2 regions of the Nocardioides panaciterrulae genome follow, and region 2 is predicted to be linked to the other one. Evidence: riboswitches for the same ligand, from Rfam matches in the RefSeq annotation. Region 2 holds a riboswitch; the other holds the start of a gene.
What was found. Region 2 has a riboswitch for thiamine pyrophosphate ahead of BJZ21_RS18335 (thiamine ABC transporter substrate-binding protein). Riboswitches for the same ligand answer to the same signal wherever they lie in the genome.
Positions count from the first base shown of each region.

Region 1 (9,354 bases), 1.2 Mb from region 2:
CGCGACGAGGCGGACGCCGCCAAGCTCCTCGACGAGACCGGGCGCGGGGTCGTCCGGGCCGCGCACGACGCGGTCGCGGACGTGAAGTCCTGGTCGACCGCCGACATCCAGGCCGCCCTGCAGGCGAAGCTGGTCGACGAGATGGGCCTCAAGCCGCGGCACGCGTTCGGGCCCGTCCGTGTGGCCGTGACCGGTCGCCGGGTCTCGCCGCCGTTGTTCGAGTCGATGGAGCTGCTCGGCCGGGAGCGGTCCCTCGCCCGCCTGCGCGGCGCGCTGGCCTGACGTGACCGGCCTGCCCGTCCCGGCGCCCCGGCCGGGGCTCGACTACCACCAGGTCCACCGGGGAGGGCGGCCCGGCTGGTGGCGCCCGGTCGTGGGGACGTTCGGGCTCGTGGTGGTGATGCTCGGGCTGGTGCCGCTGCTCGTGCAGCTGCCCTTCGCCGCCGGGTACGCCGCCGCCGGTGACGACGTCGGCGCCAAGATGCACCGGCTGGTCGACCTGCAGGACCCGACGCCCGCCGGACTGGCGTACCTCAACCTGGTGCTCGCGGCGGCGATCCCGGTCACCTGGGCCCTCCAGCGGCTCGTGCACGGCCTGCGACCCGGCTGGCTGGCCTCGGTGCGGCCGCGGCTGCGGTGGCGGTGGTTCGCGACCTGCCTGGGGCTGGCGGTGCTCTCGCTGGTCGCGACGCTGCTGGTCTCGTCCTTGGTGCCGTCCTCGTCGAGCGACCCGCAGCTGAGCGGGCACCTCAACAGCTTCACCGACACCACCCGCGGCTTCCTGCTCGTCGTGCTGTTCCTCACCCCGCTGCAGGCGGCGGGGGAGGAGTACGCGTTCCGCGGCTACCTCACCCAGGCCTTCGGCGGGCTGTTCCGCAGTCGGTGGGTCGCGGTGGTGGGGCCGGCGGTGCTGTTCGCGCTCGCTCACGGTGCACAGAGCGCGCCGGTCTTCTTCGACCGGTTCGCCTTCGGCGTGGTGGCCGGGGTGCTGGTGATCGGCACCGGCGGGCTCGAGGCGGGGATCGCGATGCACGTGCTCAACAACTGGCTGGCGTTCGGTCTCGCGCTGGCGTTCGGTGACATGGGGTCGACGCTCAACCCGACCGGCGGCAGCTGGTGGAGCATCCCTGTGACGCTCACCCAGTCGCTGGTCTACCTCGGCCTCGCGCTGCTCGCGGCCCGTCGTACGGGCGTCCGAACGGCCACCGAGAGGGCCGTTTTGCTCGCCCCGAAGGGGCGCGTGTAAGGTTCCATCTCGGCTCGGCGGGAAACCGGACGGGCCCGGCCATTGGGATATGGTGTAATTGGCAGCACGACTGGTTCTGGTCCAGTTAGTCTAGGTTCGAGTCCTAGTATCCCAGCGAAGTCCCGGTCCAATCGGCCGGGATTTGGTGTGAAAAGCCCAGTTCTACTAGGGTTTCACCCGCTGCTCGATCAGAGCGGCAAGGCAAGCCCCCGTTGTGTAGCGGCCTAGCACGCCGCCCTCTCAAGGCGGTAGCGCCGGTTCGAATCCGGTCGGGGGTACAGAGGCGAAGTGAGGCCCTGGCCAGCGAAAACGCTGGCCAGGGCCCCATTGTCATTTCGCTGTGACGCGCGCTGCGGCAAGAGCGGATCGGCCCGGGCGGCAAGCCGCAGCTCGGTGCACGGGTGCGTGCGGCTTCGCGGGCCCGGTTCAGGGTCGATCAGGAACGCGCCCAGTGCGCGGAGCGACCGACCAGGTCGGAGATCAAGGGGCCACCAGCATCTGGTCGGTGTCGGGCGGGACGGGATCGAGGTATACGGTCGAGCACAGCAACGCGGGAGCTCGTGCAATCGGGCTGAGAGGGTGTCTGCTTCGACACCGACCGCCGAACCTGTCCGGGCAATGCCGGCGGAGGAAGGTGCTTTCGATGAGCGACACCACCACGGACCACGGGGTGAACCGGCCCGGCTCCGCCACCCACGACGCACCGCTCACGCTGGAGCAGCCGACGGTCGGCTCCCTCGGGTTGACCGACACCCTTGGCCTGTGGGGCAACCTCGGCATCAGCCTGCTGCTGCCGGTCGCGGCGAGCTACGTGGTGCTGGCCGACCGGCCGCTGTCGGTGACCCTGCTGGCCATCGTGGTCGGCGCCGTGATCGGATCCGTGCTGCTCGGCCTGGCGGCGGCGCCGGGTGCCCGCCAGCGGGTGCCCGCGATGGTGCTGCTGCGCGGCGTGCTCGGCCGGCACGCCTCGGCGCTGCCGACGGTGCTCAACCTGGCCCAGTGCGTCGGGTGGGCGACCTTCGAGATCGTGATCATCGCCGAGGCCGCCTCCACGGCCCTGGGCACCCCGCGGTGGCCGTTCGTGCTCGCCGCCGGAGTCGTGGCCACCGGGATGGCGCTGCGGCCGGTCGGTGCGATGCAGGTGCTGGCCCGATACGCCGTGTGGGTCGCCCTGGCGGCTGTGGTCTACCTGTTCGTCCGGGTGCTCGCCCACCCGCTGCCACCGCTGCACGGCGGTGGTGCCCCCTCGTTCTGGGCCGCCGTCGACATCGTGATCGCGCTGCCGGTCTCGTGGTTCCCGTTGGCCGCCGACTACACCCGCCACGTTCGGTCGGGGCGGGCGGCCTTCACCGGCTCCGCGGTGGGGTACGGAGCCGCCACCATCGCCTTCTTCACCTTGGGCGTGCTGGCTCTGGCGGCCTACGGCACCGAGGGGCTCGACGTCATCGGGGCCCTGGTGGCGGTGCCCTTCGGCGCGGCGTCGGTGCTGGTGCTGGTCGTGGTCGAGGTGGACGAGGCGTTCGCCAACATCTACTCCACGGCGATGTCGGCGCAGAACCTCGTGTCCCGGGCCGACCGGCGGATCCTGGCGGCCGGCGTCGGGGTGCTCGCGACGCTGTTGGCGCTGACCTTCGACATCGCCAGCTACGAGGCGTTCCTGTTCCTGATCGGCGCGGTCTTCGTGCCGCTGGCGGGCGTGTTCGTCGTGGCTTACTACCTGCTCCCGCGGGACCGGTGGGACGTCTCGTCGACGGCGCCGACGCGCCCGGCGCTGCTGCTGGCCTGGGCGGCCGGGTTCGTGGCCTACCAGCTGACCCTTCCGACGTACTTCGACGGCCCCGGCGCGGGCTGGACCGACTGGTGGACGGCCCGCCAGCACGACCTCGGGATCGACCCGGCCAACGGCTGGTCGGCCTCGCTGGTGAGCCTGGCGGTGGCCTCGGTGCTCGCCGTGCTGCTCGCCGGGCCGGGAGCGCTGGCCGCCCGGTCGAGGAGGCGGTCGTGAGTCGTGACGTCCGCGGCCTGCACGTCCTGACCGACGTCCGCGACGGGCGTGACTGCCTGGTGGCGGTGTCCGCGGCGGTCGCCGCCGGCGCCCACGTCGTCCAGGTGCGCGCCAAGGGCGTCACCGACCGCGAGCTGTTCGACCTGGCCGGCCACGTCGTGCAGCGGTGCCGCTCGTACGACGCCTTGTGCATCGTCGACGACCGGGTCGACATCGCGCTGGCCGTCGGCGCCGACGGTACCCATCTCGGGGAGCACGACCTGCCGATGGCGGCCGCGCGCCGGCTGGCCGGCGCCGGCCACCTCCTGGGCGGCACCGCCCGCACGCCCGAGGCCGCCCGTGAGCTGGTGGCGGCCGGGGCCGACTACCTCGGGGTCGGCCCGGCCTTCGCCACAGGGACCAAGACCGGACTGCCCGACGCGCTCGGCCCCGAGCGCGTCGGGGCGGTCGCGGCCGCGGTCGACGTGCCCGTGATCGCCATCGCGGGCGTCACCGCCGACCGGGTCCGTTCGCTGGTGGCCGCGGGTGCCGCCGGGGTGGCGGTGGTCTCGGCGGTCTCCGAGGCCCCCGACCCGGCTCGGGCGGTCCGTGACCTGCTGGCGGCGCTGGGACGGGACGGCACGAGATGACCGGGTCGGTGGTGATCGCCGGCGGCGGCCTGATCGGGGTCGGGATCGCCTGGCGCTGCGCCCAGCGTGGTCTGCGCGTCACCGTCGTGGACCCCCGGCCGGGTGCCGGTGCGTCGTACGCCGCCGCGGGGATGCTGGCCCCGGTGACCGAGGCGGCCTACGGCGAGGAGCGGCTGCTGCAGCTGTGCCGGGCCAGCCTCGACCGGTTCCCCCGCTTCGTGGAGGAGGTGCAGCAGGCCAGCGGCCTGCAGGTCGGGCTCCGCACGGTGGGCACCCTGGTCGTGGGGTTCGACGCCGACGACATGGCGGCCCTGCAGGAGCAGCACGAGTTCCAGCGCCAACTGGGCCTGGAGGTCGAGCGGCTCACCCCGCGCGAGGCCCGGCGGCGGGAGCCGGCGCTGTCGCCACGGATCCGCGGCGCCCTGGCCGTCGACGGCGACCACTCCGTCGACGGACGCAGCCTGCACGCGGCCCTGCTCTCCGCGGCCGAGGCCGCGGGTGTCCGGGTCGTCCGTCGGAGGGCCACGTCGCTGGTGGTGCACGAGGGCCGGGCGAGCGGGCTGGTGCTGGACGACGGCAGCACGGAGTCCGCGGAGTCCGTCGTGGTCGCCCTGGGCGCGTCCTCCGACCGGCTGCCGGGCGTGCCCCGGTTGGGGGTCCGGCCGGTGAAGGGCCAGATCCTGCGGCTGGCCGGCGCCGGCGGCCTGCTGCGCGGGACGGTCCGGGCGCTCGTGCACGGACGGCAGGTCTACCTCGTGCCCTACGGCCAGGACCGGCTCATCGTGGGCGCCACCGTGGAGGAGCGCGGGTTCGAGACCACCGTGACCGCCGGTGGTGTCCACGACCTGCTGCGCGATGCGGTCGCGGTGGTCGCCGGCGTCACCGAGCTGGAGTGGGTGGAGGCCATCGCCCGCTGGCGTCCGGGCACGCCGGACAATGCCCCCGTGATCGGTCCCACCTCGGTGCCCGGGCTGGTGGTGGCGACCGGGCACTACCGCAACGGGGTGCTGCTCACCCCGGTCACGGGGGACGTGGTCGCGGAGCTCCTGGCGACCGGTGTGCTGCCGGACGTGGCGTCCCCGTTCGCCGTACCCGACCTGACAGGGAGCAGACCATGAGGCTGACGCTGAACGGGACCGACACTGAGCTGAGCGACGGCACCACGGTCGAGCAGATGGTCGCCGAGCGGGCCGGGACGCAGTCCCGGGTGGCGGTGGCCCGCAACGGTGAGGTGGTGCCCAGGAGCGCCTGGGCGGCGACAAGACTGATGGAGGGCGACGACGTCGAGGTGCTCGTCGCCGTGGCAGGAGGATGAGGTGAGCGACGTGGAGCAGTTCGAGGTCGGCGGGGAGAGGTTCAGCTCCCGGCTGATCCTGGGGACCGGCGGCATCCCGAGCCTGGACGTGCTCGAGCGGGCGGTCAAGGCGTCGGGGACCCAGCTCGTCACGGTGGCGCTGCGCCGGGTCGAGAGCTCGCGCAGCGGCTCCCTGTCCCAGGTCCTGGAGGGCTGCGGGGTGCGGCTGCTGCCCAACACCGCCGGCTGCCGGACCGCGCACGAGGCGGTGCTCACCGCCCGCCTCGCGCGAGAGGCGTTCGAGACCGACTGGGTCAAGCTGGAGGTGATCGGTGACGAGGACACCCTGCTGCCGGACCCCGTGGAGCTGGTCGACGCGGCCGAGCAGCTGGTCGCCGACGGGTTCACCGTGTTCGCCTACACCAACGACGACCCGATCACGGCGCGCCGGCTGGCCGACCTCGGCTGCGCGGCGGTGATGCCGCTGGGCTCCCCGATCGGCAGCGGGCTGGGCATCCGGAACCCGCACAACATCGCGCTGATCCGCGAGCAGGTGGAGGTCCCCGTCCTCCTCGACGCCGGCATCGGCACCGCTTCCGACGCCGCGCTGGCGATGGAGCTGGGCTGCGACGCGGTGCTGCTGGCCTCCGCGGTCACCCGGGCGCGCGACCCCGAGCAGATGGCGATGGCGATGCGGCACGCCGTCGAGGCCGGTCGGCTGGCCCGCGGTGCCGGGAGGATCCCCAAGCGGTGGCACGCCGAGGCCTCCACGCAGCGGGAGGGGTTGCCATCGCTGTGAGGCTGCCGGGGCTGCTCGTCGTGACCGACCGCGCGCAGGCCGGCGAGCCCCTGGAGGACGCGCTCGTCCGGTTGGCCGACAACGGGGTCCGCGGCGTGGTGCTGCGCGAGAAGGACCTGCCGTACGACGAGCGGAGCCGGTTGGTCGACCGGGTCGTCGACCGGCTGGCGGACCACGACGTCGTGCTGCTGGTCGCGATCGGCCGCGACGGCCGACCCGCGGGACCCCGTGTGCACCTGGCCGCCGACGCGGACTTCCCGACCCCCCGCCCCGAGATCGTGGGCAGGTCCTGCCACGACGCGGGTGAGGTCGGCCGGGCCGCCGCGGAGGGGTGCGACTACGTGACGGTGTCGCCCGTCTTCCCCAGCGACTCGAAGCCGGGCTACGGCCCGTGCCTGGGGCCCGACGGACTGGGTCGTCTGCTGGCCGGTGCGCCGCCGGCGTACGCCCTCGGCGGTGTCCTGCCCGGGCACGTCGAGGCCTGCCTGTCGGCGGGCGCCGCGGGCGTCGCGGTGATGGGACCCCTGATGCGCGAGCCCGCCCTCGCCGCCGACTACCTCGCCGCCCTCGGACAGGAGACCTGATGACCCCGACCGTCGCTCTCACCATCGCCGGCTCGGACTCCTCCGGCGGTGCCGGTGTCCAGGCCGACCTGAAGACCTTCGCCGCACTCGGCGTCTTCGGTGCCTCGGCGATCACCGCCCTGACCGCGCAGAACACCACGGGCGTCGTCGCGGTGCACACCGTCCCGCCCGAATTCGTGCTCGCCCAGGTGGAGGCCGTGCTGGCGGACCTGCCGGTGGCCGCGGTGAAGACCGGGATGTTGGCTGACGCCGGGATCGTCGCGGTCGTCGCCGAACTCGCCTCCGCTGGTCGGCTGCCCCGCCTGGTGGTGGACCCGGTGATGGTCTCCTCCAGCGGCGACCGGCTCCTCGAGCGTGACGCCGAGCGGGACTACCGGTCGGCACTGCTCCCGCACGCCGCCGTGGTCACTCCCAACGTCCACGAGGCCGGGGTACTGCTGGACCGACCGATCGGCACCCTCGCCGACCAGCACGAGGCCGCCCGGGCCCTGGGGTCGACAGGTGTCGCCGTCGTGGTGACAGGGGGACACGAGGTCGCCGAGACCGGACAGGAGGCCGTTGACGTGGTCTGGGACGGCAACCGCACCTATGAGCTGCGCTCCCCCCGACTGGTGGCGTCGAACAACCACGGCACCGGCTGCACCTTCGCCTCCGCGGTCGCCGCGGGCCTCGCCCGCGGCCTCGACCTCGAGCCGGCGCTACGCCGGGCGAAGGCCTACGTCGCATCGTCGATGGCCTCGTCCGCGCAGTGGCACCTGGGATCCGGGCACGGGCCCCTGGACCACTTCGGCTGGAACTGACGCGGTCGACGCCGCGATCCGGAAGCACCTGCGCCATCGCGCCCAATGACCACCGCGGGAGGGCTCAGGCGCAGAGGCCGTTGGCGGCGGCGTCCTCGCGTGGACCGTGCGGGTGCTCGGCGGTGATGGCGCCGTGTCCGAGCCGGCCGAGCGGCTGGTCGTGGATGACGCGTCGCCACAGCTTCGGCGCCTCGTCGGTGAGCTGCAGCCGACCCCAGCGAGGATCGCCGACCGGGAAGTCCGAGGTCGGCGCGGTGACGAACCTGATCTGGTCGAGCTCCACGTGTCGCAGCGAGGACCCCAGCCGGGCGAGCGGGGCCGCGCCCGCCAGGTCCGGGCTGGTCTCCAGCGAGCCGGCGAGCTCGCTGGCGAAGTGGAAGAGCCGGTCGGGGCGACCGAGGGTGTCGCTGGACATCACCTTGTCGATCATCGAGGCGAGGAACGCCTGCTGCCGCTTCATCCGGCCCAGGTCGGAGTTCGCGGTGGAGTGCCGCTCGCGCACGTACTCCAGCGCCCGCTCGCCGTCGAGGGTCTGCACCCCTGCGTCGAAGTGGATGTGGGCCGTCGTGTCGTCGACCTGCTGCGGCAGGCACACCTCGACGCCGCCGATCGCGTCGACCATGCCCTTGAAACCACCGAAGTTCACGGTGAGGTACTCGTCGACGTAGATCCCGGTGACCGCCTCCACCTGCTCGACGGTGCACTCGGGGCCGCCCACGGCGTACGCCGTGTTCCAGGTGGCGTCCTCGGCTCCGGGGACGGTGTGACCGTCCTCGGTGCAGTCGGGCCGGTCGACGAGGGTGTCACGCGGGATCGAGATGCCGTACGCCGAGCGGCGACCATCGGCGATGTGCAGCAGGATCGTGGTGTCCGACCCGCCCTTGCCGGTCGCGTGGTCGATGCCGCATCCCGCACAGTCCCGGCGATCGGTGCCCATCAGCAAGATGTTGAGCTCGGAGTCGTCGCGGGCCGGCTGCTGCCGGTGTGCGTGGTGGTGGATCCGCTCGCCCGCGGAGATCCTGCCGTCGATGTGTCGGTAGGCGAAGGCCACGGTCGACGCGGTGGCCAGGGCGACCACCAGCTCGGCGACCAGGATGACGCGCAGCACGGTGGCCCCGTGCCGAGGACGGGGGCGTCGCGGGAAGGCAGCCGGCATCGTGGTCCCTCGGTCGGTGGCTGGGAGGACTGTCGAGACTAGGACGGACCGAACGGCCCGTCGGTTGCCTCGACGCGGCGGCCGTGTCCGAATCCCGCGAGATGTGATCGCCGGCATGGGTGATGATGGAGCCATGGATGCGGACGCAGTGGGCACGGCCGGCCTCGACATCGAGTCCTGCTACCGCGCGGTGAAGTCGCGCGACCGGCGCTTCGACGGGGTGTTCTACACCGCCGTGAGCACCACGGGCATCTACTGCCGGCCGTCCTGCCCGGCCCGCACGCCGGCGTACGCGAACGTCACCTTCCACCGCAGCGCCGCGGCGGCACAGGCCGCCGGTTATCGCGCGTGCAAGCGGTGCCTGCCCGATGCCACGCCCGGCAGCCCCGACTGGGACGTCGCCGCGACCGCTGCCGGTCGCGCGATGCGCCTGATCGCCGACGGAGTGGTCGACCGGGAAGGTGTCGACGGTCTGGCCCGCAGGGTCGGCTACACGTCACGACACCTGTCCCGGATCCTCGCCGCCGAGCTCGGAGCAGGGCCCCTGGCGCTGGCGCGGGCGCGACGGGCGCAGACGGCCCGGGTGCTCATCGAGACCACCTCCCTGACGTACGCCGAGATCGCGTTCGCGGCGGGCTTCTCCAGCGTCCGGCAGTTCAACGACACCGTGCGCGAGGTGTACGCCGCCACGCCGACCGAGCTCCGGGGCCGACGCGGGGGCGGCCGTGCCTCGACCGGCAGCGTCACCATGCGACTGGCCGTGCGCACGCCGTTCGCGGGCAGGGCGCTGCTGGACTTCCTGGCCCACCACCTGGTGCCGGGCGTCGAGGTGGCGGGCCCG
Region 1 covers NZ_JACCBG010000001.1:2,690,670-2,700,023, reverse strand. Annotated here, with positions in the region: gene gltX (glutamate--tRNA ligase) at 1-282, shown strand, start outside; gene BJZ21_RS12830 (CPBP family glutamic-type intramembrane protease) at 284-1,246, shown strand; tRNA gene BJZ21_RS12825 (tRNA-Gln) at 1,290-1,361, shown strand; tRNA gene BJZ21_RS12820 (tRNA-Glu) at 1,452-1,524, shown strand; TPP riboswitch at 1,787-1,896, shown strand; gene BJZ21_RS12815 (purine-cytosine permease family protein) at 1,890-3,251, shown strand; gene thiE (thiamine phosphate synthase) at 3,248-3,880, shown strand; gene thiO (glycine oxidase ThiO) at 3,877-4,998, shown strand; gene thiS (sulfur carrier protein ThiS) at 4,995-5,195, shown strand; gene BJZ21_RS12795 (thiazole synthase) at 5,197-5,973, shown strand; gene BJZ21_RS12790 (thiamine phosphate synthase) at 5,970-6,557, shown strand; gene thiD (bifunctional hydroxymethylpyrimidine kinase/phosphomethylpyrimidine kinase) at 6,557-7,357, shown strand; gene BJZ21_RS12780 (LCP family glycopolymer transferase) at 7,422-8,465, opposite strand; gene BJZ21_RS12775 (AlkA N-terminal domain-containing protein) at 8,647-9,354, shown strand, end outside.
Region 1: linked by a shared signal. The riboswitch ahead of BJZ21_RS12815 (purine-cytosine permease family protein) and the one ahead of BJZ21_RS18335 (thiamine ABC transporter substrate-binding protein) in region 2 are both predicted to bind thiamine pyrophosphate.

Region 2 (9,354 bases):
CACTGGGCCAGTGCCGCCCGCATCAGCGGGTCGGACCCCCCGCGCCCGCGCAGGGCCGGCGCGAGCAGCACCCGGCCGATCCGCCACGCGTCACCGTCGTCGAGCACGCGGGCGTAGCCGCACAGGGCGCCGGTCTCGTCCGAGAGCAGCACGTGCCGGGTGCCGGGCTCGACGTCGCGGCCGTCGAGGTCCGGGTAGGGACACTCCTGCTCGACGACGAACACCGACTGACGCAGCCGCCACACGTCGTACGCCGTCCGCGCGTCGAGGTCGTCGAAGCCGACCGCGACGACCGCCGGCCGCGGGCCGGGCCTCATCCGAGGAACGCGACCGTCTGCCGCCACGCCCGCCCCGCCTCGGGCACCAGCGGCAGCAGCGGGTAGACGTGGATCAGGTCGGGCTCCTCGACGTAGGTGAGGTCCCAGGAGGTGCCCTCGGCCCGCGACGCGAGCAGCCGGCAGCCGGGCGCGAGGGTGTCGCGGGTGCCGCAGAACACCAGCGCGGGCGGCAGCCCGTCGAGCTCGCCGAGCGCGGGGGAGACCTCGAAGCGGGCCAGGTCGTCCGGCGTGCCGGCCCACCAGGCCGCGTAGGCGCGCAGCTTGCCGAGGAACAGCCACGGGTCGCGTCGCGAGAACGACTCGGTCTCGGGGGTCGAGGTGGTCAGGTCGACCCAGGGCGAGTGCAGCAGCAGGTGCGAGGGCTGCGGGCCCCCGCGGTCGCGCAGCGCCTCGGCGATCGCCAGCGCGAGGCCGCCGCCGGCCGAGTCGCCGGCCAGCACCACCGGCTCGGGCTCGGTGAGCCAGCGCGCGGTCAGCTCCACCACCGGCTCGTGGGAGTCGCGCCAGCTGTGCTCGGGGGCCAGCGGGTAGTCGGGCAGCACGACCCGCGCGTGCAGCCGGGTGGCCAGCCGCGCGGCGTAGCGGACGTGGAAGGGGTCGATCGGCGCCACGAAGCCGCCGCCGTGCAGGTAGACCACCGTGCGCCGCGGCTCGAGGTGTCGCGGCGTGAGGACGTACGCCGGGAAGCCGGCGCCGACCGGGTCGCCGGCCGCCAGGGTCTCGGTGACGACCGAGAAGCGCCGCTCGAACCGCGGCACCAGCCGGGTCGGCAGCGACCGGTCCAGCCCGGCGTGCCAGCGCTCGAGCCGCGCCCGCTCGGCGGCCTCGGTGTCCAGCTCGCGGGACCGGCGCACCCGGGGCACGGCCCGGGCCAGCAGCTGGTGACGTCGGCTGGGGACCCCGCGGGCGCTCATGGCGCCGAGGCTCTCACACGTCCGGTCGCCCGCCTCTGTCACACCGGCTTGTCACACGGGGTTGTCACACCGGCGCTGCCCGCGGTGTCTTGATGTCGACGGACCCATCACACCGAGCAGAGGAGCACCCCGTGGCGAGCACCTTCCGGATCCCGAAGGCCAGGTTGAGCGGCGTCTACGGCGCCGTGGTGAAGGCGGTCGCCCGGCGCATGATCGGCGACGAGCTGCCCGACAACCTCTTCGTCTACTTCCACAACAAGCCGGTCCTGAGGGCCGTGGTGTCCTTCGAGGGCAAGGTGTCGAGGTGGCGGGCGCTGGACCCCCACCTGAAGTCCTACGCGCAGCTCGCCAGCGCCGGCGTGATCGGCTGCAGCTGGTGCCTCGACTTCGGCTACTTCAAGGCGCACGACGACGGCCTGGACCTGGCCAAGGTGCGCGAGGTGCCGCGGTGGCGGGACTCCCGGGTCTTCACGGCGCTGGAGCGCGACGTGCTGGCGTACGCCGAGGCGATGAGCCTCACCCCGCCGACCGTCACCGACGAGATGGTGGCCGGCCTGGTCGACCAGCTGGGCGCCGCGGCGGTCGTCGAGCTGACCCAGATGATCGCGCTGGAGAACATGCGCTCCCGCTTCAACTCCGCCGCCGGGTTGCAGAGTCAGGGCTACTCCGAGGTGTGCGAGCTGCCCCTGTCGCAGCCCGCCGACGACGTACCCTCGGCCTCGTGAGCACCGCCGAGCACGGCTCCCGGGACGCCACCGACACCTTCGTGACCCACCGCAACCTGCTGTTCACGGTCGCCTACGAGATGCTCGGCTCGGCCGCCGACGCCGAGGACGTCCTGCAGGAGACCTGGCTGCGGTGGGCCGAGGTCGACCACGCCGCCGTCCGCGACCAGCGGGCCTACCTGGTGCGGATCGTGACCCGGCTCGGACTGAACCGGCTCCGCACCCTGCAGCGCCGTCGGGAGGAGTACGTCGGGCCGTGGCTCCCCGAGCCGCTGCTCACCACGCCGGACGTCGCGGAGGACCTCGAGCTCGCCGACAGCGTCTCGACCGCGATGCTGCTGGTGCTGGAGACCCTCGCGCCCACCGAGCGCGCGGTGTTCGTGCTCCGGGAGGTCTTCGCGCTGTCCTACGACGAGATCGCGGCGGCCGTGGACAGGTCGCCGGCGGCGGTCCGCCAGATCGCCCGCCGGGCCCGGGCGCACGTGGAGGAGCGGCGGCCCCGGGCCGAGGTGCCGGCGGGGCTGCGCGAGGAGGTCGTCGCCCGCTTCCTGACGGCGACCGCGACGGGCGACATCCAGAGCCTGCTCGACGTGCTCTCGCCCGACGTGGTCCTGGTGTCCGACGGGGGCGGGGTCAAGAAGGCGGCGCTGCGGCCGATCCTGGGGCGCGAGAAGGTGTTGCGGTTCCTCGACGCGGTCGCGCCCAAGGACGGCACCGCCCAGGCAGAGGTCGTGGTGGTCAACGGCGCCCCGGCGCTGCGCATCCGCGTCGGCGGCGAGCTGGACGCGATCGGGTCGCTCCTCGTGGAGGACGGCCTGGTCACCGCGATCTACTACGTGCGCAACCCCGCCAAGCTGGCCCGTCTCGACGAGGTGGTGCGGCTGACCCGGTGAGCCCGGGCCGCTGAGCAGCCCGGCCAGCACGGTCCGGCCAGCGCGGTCCGGCCAGCGCGGTCCGGGTGGTCGGGGCGGCCGGGTAGTGTGGCGGCACAAGACAGGGGAGCGCGCCCGTCCTGACGGACCAGCGTGCTGAGAGTGCGGAACAGCCGCAGACCCTCCGAACCTGCTCCGGTTAGCACCGGCGAAGGGAGTCCACGTGAAGTCCACACGCGCGCTCGGCGCACTCGTCACGATCACGGCCATGGCGGTCACCGCCTCGGGCTGCTCGGTGATCGGTGGTGACTCCGCCGACGACAGCAGCTCCTCGAGCAGCAAGGTCGTGCTGGTCACCCACGACTCGTTCACGCTGCCCAAGCCGCTGATCCGCAAGTTCGAGCAGCAGTCGGGCTACGACCTGGTCGTGAAGGCCGAGGGGGACGCCGGCCAGCTGACCAACAAGCTGGTGCTGACCAAGGACGACCCGCTCGGCGACGTCGCGTTCGGGGTGGACAACACCTTCGCGTCCCGCGCGCTCGAGGCCGGCGTGTTCGCGCCGTACTCCTGGGACGAGCCCGCCGGGGTCTCGGACTACGCGCTGCCCGGCGACGACGCCCACGCGCTCACCCCGGTCGACAACGGCGACGTCTGCGTCAACGTCGACGACACCTGGTTCAAGGCCCACCACCAGGCGCCGCCGCGGACGATGGACGACCTGACCGACCCGGCGTACAAGGGCGAGTTCGTGCTGCCCGGTGCCGCCACCAGCTCCACCGGCCTGGCGTTCCTGCTCGCCACGATCGCCAAGTACGGCGACGGCTGGCAGGGCTACTGGTCGCGGCTGATGGCCAACGACGCCGAGATCACCTCCGGCTGGGAGCAGGCCTACGAGGTGGACTTCACCCAGGGCGGCGGCAAGGGGGACCGGCCGATCGTGCTGTCCTACGACTCCTCGCCCGCCTACACGGTGCCGAAGGGGTCGAGCTCCTCGACGACCAGCGCGCTGCTCGACACCTGCTTCCGCCAGGTCGAGTACGCCGGGGTGCTCGCCGGGGCCGCCAACCCGAAGGGCGCCCAGGCGTTCGTGCGGTTCCTCGACAGCCAGCCGGCGCAGGCCGCGCTGCCGACGAGCATGTACGTCTTCCCCGTGGTCGACGGCGTGCCGTTGCCGAAGCAGTGGGCGAAGTTCGCCGTCCAGCCCGACCACCCGTACACCGTGGACCCGGCCGACGTGGCCGCCCACCGCGCGGAGTGGTTGCAGGAGTGGAGCGACGTCACCTCCCGATGAGCGAGCTGTGAGCACCCGCGCGGGCCGGCGCTGGTCGAGGCGCCTGGGCCTCGTCGGGCCTGCGGTGGTGCCCGTGCTGGTGCTGGGCGCGTTCTTCGTGCTGCCGGTCAGCGGCATGCTCGAGCGCGGCTTCTTCGCCGACGGCTCCTTCGACCCGGGCGCGGTCCTCGAGGTGCTGGGCCGGCCGCGGGTCCACCGGGTGCTGTGGTTCACGGTCTGGTCGGCCTCGGTCGGCACCGCGGTCGCGGTGCTGCTCGGGCTGCCCGCGGCGTACGCCCTCCACCGCCTGCGGTTCCCCGGCCGGGACCTGGTCCGCGCCGCGCTGCTGGTGCCGTTCGTGCTGCCCACCGTGGTGGTCGGCGTCGCGTTCCGTGAGCTGCTCGGCGAGGCCGGCCCGCTGGGGTTCCTCGGCCTCGACGGGACCGCGGCGGCGATCATCGCCGGCCTGGTGTTCTTCAACGTGGCCGTCGTGATCCGGGCGGTCGGGTCCACGTGGGAGTCGCTCGACCCCCGGCCGGCCGAGGCCGCCGCCGCGCTCGGTGCGAGCCCCTGGCAGGTGCTGTGGACGGTCACGCTGCCGGCGCTGCGCCCGGCGATCGTGTCCGCGGCCAGCGTGGTGTTCCTGTTCTGCGCGACCGCCTTCGGGGTCGTGCTCACCCTCGGCGCACCGCACTACTCCTCGGTCGAGACCGAGATCTACCTGCTGACCACCAACCTGCTCGACCTGCAGGCGGCCGCCGCGCTGTCGATCCTGCAGCTGGTCGCGGTGGTGGCGCTGCTGCTGGTCGCCGGCCGGCTGCGCCGGGTCGCCGACCCGACGGCGTCGAGGGTCCGGGCCCGGCCCCGCCGACCGGTGCGCGGGGACGTCGCCGCGCTGCTGTCCACCGCCCTGCTGCTCGTGCTCGTGGCCGCGCCGATCGCGACCCTGGTCGCCGGCTCGCTGCGCGTCGACGGGGGCTGGAGCCTGGGCAACTACCGGGCGCTGACCACCGACGGCACCCACCAGGCGCTGCTGGTGCCCGTGACCGACGCGCTGGTCACCTCGCTGCGCACCGCCGTGGACGCCACCTGGATGTCGCTCACGCTCGGCCTGCTGGTCGCCCTGGTGGTGACCCGGCGGTCCCGCACCCGCGCCGAGCGCCGGGTGCGCATCGGCCTCGACGGGTTCTTCATGCTGCCGCTGGGGGTCTCGGCGGTGACGCTCGGCTTCGGGTTCCTCATCACGCTGGACCACCCGCCGCTGGACCTGCGCGACTCGCCGATGCTGGTGCCGATCGCGCAGGCGCTGGTCGCGCTCCCGCTGGTGGTGCGCACGATCGCCCCGGTGCTCACCGGCATCGACGACCGGCAGCGCCAGGCCGCCGCCTCGCTCGGCGCCGGCCCGCTGCGGACGCTGCTCACCGTGGACCTGCCGGTGGTGTGGAAGCCGCTGCTGGCCGCCGCCGGGTTCGCGTTCGCCGTCTCGCTGGGCGAGTTCGGGGCGACGTCGTTCCTGTCGCGCGACGAGCACCCCACGGTCCCGGTCGTGATCTACCGGCTGATCGACCACCCCGGTCCGATGAACTACGGCATGGCCCTGGCCGCCTCGGTCGTCCTGGCCGCCACCACCGCGCTCGTGATGCTCCTGGTGGAGCGGCTGCGGGTGCCCTCCGTGGGCTCGCTGTAGCGGCCGCCCTAGGGTTCGCAGATGCTGCAGATCGACCGCCTGAGCGTGGCGTACGACGGGGTGCCCGCCGTCGTCGACGTCTCCGTCGACCTGCCCGACGGGGAGGTGCTGGCGGTCCTCGGGCCGTCCGGCTGCGGCAAGTCCACGCTGTTGCGGGCGGTGGCCGGGCTGGAGACGCCGACCGGGGGGCGGGTGTGCTGGGACGGGGGCGACCTGGCCGGCGTGCCGACCCACAAGCGGGGCTTCGCGCTGATGTTCCAGGACGGCCAGCTGTTCAACCACCTCACCGTCGCGCGCAACGTCGGCTACCCGCTGCGCATCCGGCGGCGGCCGGGGGTCCGCCGACGGGTGGCCGAGCTGCTGGCCGCCGTCGGCCTCGAGGGGTACGACGACCGCCTGCCGACCACCCTGTCCGGGGGCGAGCGGCAGCGGGTGGCGCTGGCCCGCTCGCTCGCCGTCCAGCCCCGGCTGCTGCTGCTCGACGAGCCGCTGTCCGCGCTGGACGCCGGGCTGCGCGAGCGCCTGGCCGGCGACCTGCGCGAGGTCCTCCGGGCCGCCGGCACCACCGCGCTGATGGTGACCCACGACCAGGAGGAGGCGTTCACGGTGGCCGACCGGCTGGCCGTGATGCGTGCGGGCCGGGTGGTGCAGACCGGTCCGATCGCGCAGGTCTGGCGGGCGCCGGCGGACCCCGAGACCGCGCTGTTCCTCGGCTACGCCGGGGTGCTCCGTGGCGGCCCGGCCCGGGTCCTGCTCGAGGCGGCGGGGCTGCCGCGGGCGGGCGCGGTCGCCGTACGCCGGTCCGCGCTGGTGGCCGGCGGGGGCGGCCCGCTGGAGGGGGAGGTGCTGTCCGGGCGGGTGACTCCCGAGCAGGTGCGCCTCGTCGTGCGCGTGCCCGGGATCGGCGAGATCGACGCCGTCGCGCCGCTGGACCTGCACCCCGGTCCGGGGGAGCGGGTCCGGCTCGCGGTCGAGCCCACGAAGCTGGCGGTCGTACCGGACGTCCAAGGGGCCGGTCCCGGCCGGGACGCGGGGTCCCTACACTGACCGGGTGTATCGCCGTGCCAATGCCCTGCTGATCGGGATCGCCGGCACCATGGGGGTGCTGGCGGTCGTGGCGGTGCTGTCGCTGGGCCGCGGCCTGGTGGACCCCGACGGGTTCCTCGGTCCCTCGTGGGCCCGGCTGCCGCTGCTGGTCGGCGCGGCGTTCCTGGTCGACCTGCTGCCGCGGACGCTGTGGGTCTCGCGGCTGAGGCCGCGGGCGATGCCGGCCGCCTTCCGGGACCGGGTGCGCACGCACTGGTCGCGTGACCGGGTCGTGCTGGTGGTGATGGGGGTGCTCTGCTTCTACATCACCTACGTCAGCTACCGGAACCTCAAGTCGTTCCTGCCCTTCATCATGGGCGAGACGAAGTACGACCGAGAGCTGCACCTGATCGACCACGCGCTGCTCTTCGGCCACGACCCGGCGCTGCTGCTGCACGGCTTCTTCGGCACCGGCGTCGCTGCGCACTTCTTCTCGTGGATCTACCTGTGGTTCCTCCCGCTGGTGCCGCTGGCGCTGACGGGCTGGCTGGTCTGGTCGCGCAAGCTGAGCTACGGCTACTGGTTCGCCACCTCCCAGTGCATGGCCTGGTCGCTCGGGACGCTGTCCTACTACGCGCTGCCGACGCTCGGGCCCGGCTTCCGCTACCCCTGGCTCTACGAGACCCTGCCGAACACGCCGGCCTCCTCGTTGATGGACGGGCTCTACAACGGACGCGACAACGTCCTGCACTACGGCGTGCAGGGAGCGGTGCAGTCGGTGGCCGGCTTCGCCAGCCTGCACTGCGCGATCACGCTGCTGATGGCGCTGATGGTGCAGTACACCCTGCGGACGAAGGTCCTGAGATGGGTGTTCTGGGTGAACTTCGTGCTCACGATCTTCGCCACCCTCTACTTCGGCTGGCACTACATCTCCGACAACATCGCCGGCATCATGATCGCGCTGATCTCCTTCTACATCGGCGGGATCGCCAGCGGCCAGAAGTTCGACCGCCACGGCCGCTCCGCGAAGCCCACCCCGACCACCGCCCCGGTGCCCGTCGAGCAGGACTGAGCCTTCCCACGCTCCCAGGGAGGACTCCCGTCGGCAGCCTCCCCTCGGGCAGCCTCCCACGGGCAACCTCAGCTGGGACGTCATCCCAGGAGAGGCCAGGAGGCCTCGAGCAGGGTGACGTCCGCGCGCGCTGCCGCGCCCGACGGCTGCCAACGTGTGAATTACATTCATGTGATTAGTCAACGCGACACGCCGATGAGCTCAGGAAAAGTTGAGCAAAATGTGGCGTTTGTGACGAATGAGCACTAGCGTGCTTCGAGTTGCTCGGGGAAACGGGCCATCGGTCCGGCGAGGAGCTCAGGAAGAGGTCGAGAGTGCGCGCATCGAGGATCGCGTCGGCGCTGGCACTGGCGCTGGTGACGAGTGGGGTCGCCGGCGTGGCGGTCGCTGACGACCACGCCGTCCCGTCCCGGCAGGACGTGCGGCACGCCCGCCAGGCCGCCGAGGACAAGGCGGCCGACGTCGAGACCGTCCGGGCCCGGCTGGTGATGGCCGACCAGCGGCTGGAGGCCTCCGCCACCCGCGCGGCCCAGGCCGCCGAGGCGTTCAACGGCGCGCGCTACGAGCTGCAGCAGGCCCGGCGGCAGGCGAGCGATGCCGCTCGCCGCTCGGGGGTCGCGCAGGCCGACGTCGACCGCCAGCGGGCGGCGTACGGCGCCGCCGTGGTCAGCTCCTACGAGATGGCGCCCGGCCTGAGCGCGCTGTCCGCCCTCGCCCGGGCCGACGGCATCGAGACCGTGATCGACCGCGCCACGACCGTGCAGAACGCCGAGGCCGCGCTCGACGACCGCTACGACTCGTTCCGGGCCTCGGCCACCATCGCCGACGTGGCCACGGCCCAGGCCCGCGATGCCCGTGCCACCGCCGCGGCCGCCGCGGACAAGGCCCGGGCGGCTCGTGACGCGGCCCGGCAGGCGGCGGACCAGGCGGCCGCCGAGGCCCAGTCGATCGCCGCCGAGAAGTCGCGGCTGATCGCCCAGCTCGCCGACCTGCAGCACACCAGCGTCCGCCTCGCGCAGCAGCGCCAGGCCGCGCTCGAGGCGCAGGCCGCGGCCGCCGCGGCCGCCGCCGCGCAGCACGCGGCCGAGGTGAAGGCCCAGCAGGAGGCCGCCCAACAGCTGGCCCAGCAGCAGGCCCAGCAGGCCGCCCAGCAGGCCGCCCAGCAGGCCGCCCAGCAAGCCGCTCAGCAGGCCGCCCAGCAGGCCCAGCACCACGCCCACCAGCACACGTCGGGGACCGGCGGCTCGTCGGGCGGCTCCTCGGGCGGCTCGACCCCCTCGCCCGCTCCGAGCGCCCCGCCGGCGCCCAGCGCTCCGCCGGCCCCGGCCGGTGGCGCCAGCGCCGCGATCGCGTTCGCCCGCGCCCAGCTCGGCGAGCCGTACCGCTGGGGGGCCGCCGGTCCGGACGCCTGGGACTGCTCGGGCCTGACCATGGGTGCGTGGCGCGCCGG
Region 2 covers NZ_JACCBG010000001.1:3,849,778-3,859,131, reverse strand. Annotated here, with positions in the region: gene BJZ21_RS18355 (GNAT family N-acetyltransferase) at 1-317, opposite strand, end outside; gene BJZ21_RS18350 (alpha/beta hydrolase) at 314-1,252, opposite strand; gene BJZ21_RS18345 (carboxymuconolactone decarboxylase family protein) at 1,384-1,977, shown strand; gene BJZ21_RS18340 (RNA polymerase sigma-70 factor) at 2,058-2,870, shown strand; TPP riboswitch at 2,963-3,083, shown strand; gene BJZ21_RS18335 (thiamine ABC transporter substrate-binding protein) at 3,073-4,140, shown strand; gene BJZ21_RS18330 (ABC transporter permease) at 4,148-5,806, shown strand; gene BJZ21_RS18325 (ABC transporter ATP-binding protein) at 5,828-6,853, shown strand; gene BJZ21_RS18320 (phosphatase PAP2 family protein) at 6,858-7,904, shown strand; gene BJZ21_RS21550 (NlpC/P60 family protein) at 8,219-9,354, shown strand, end outside.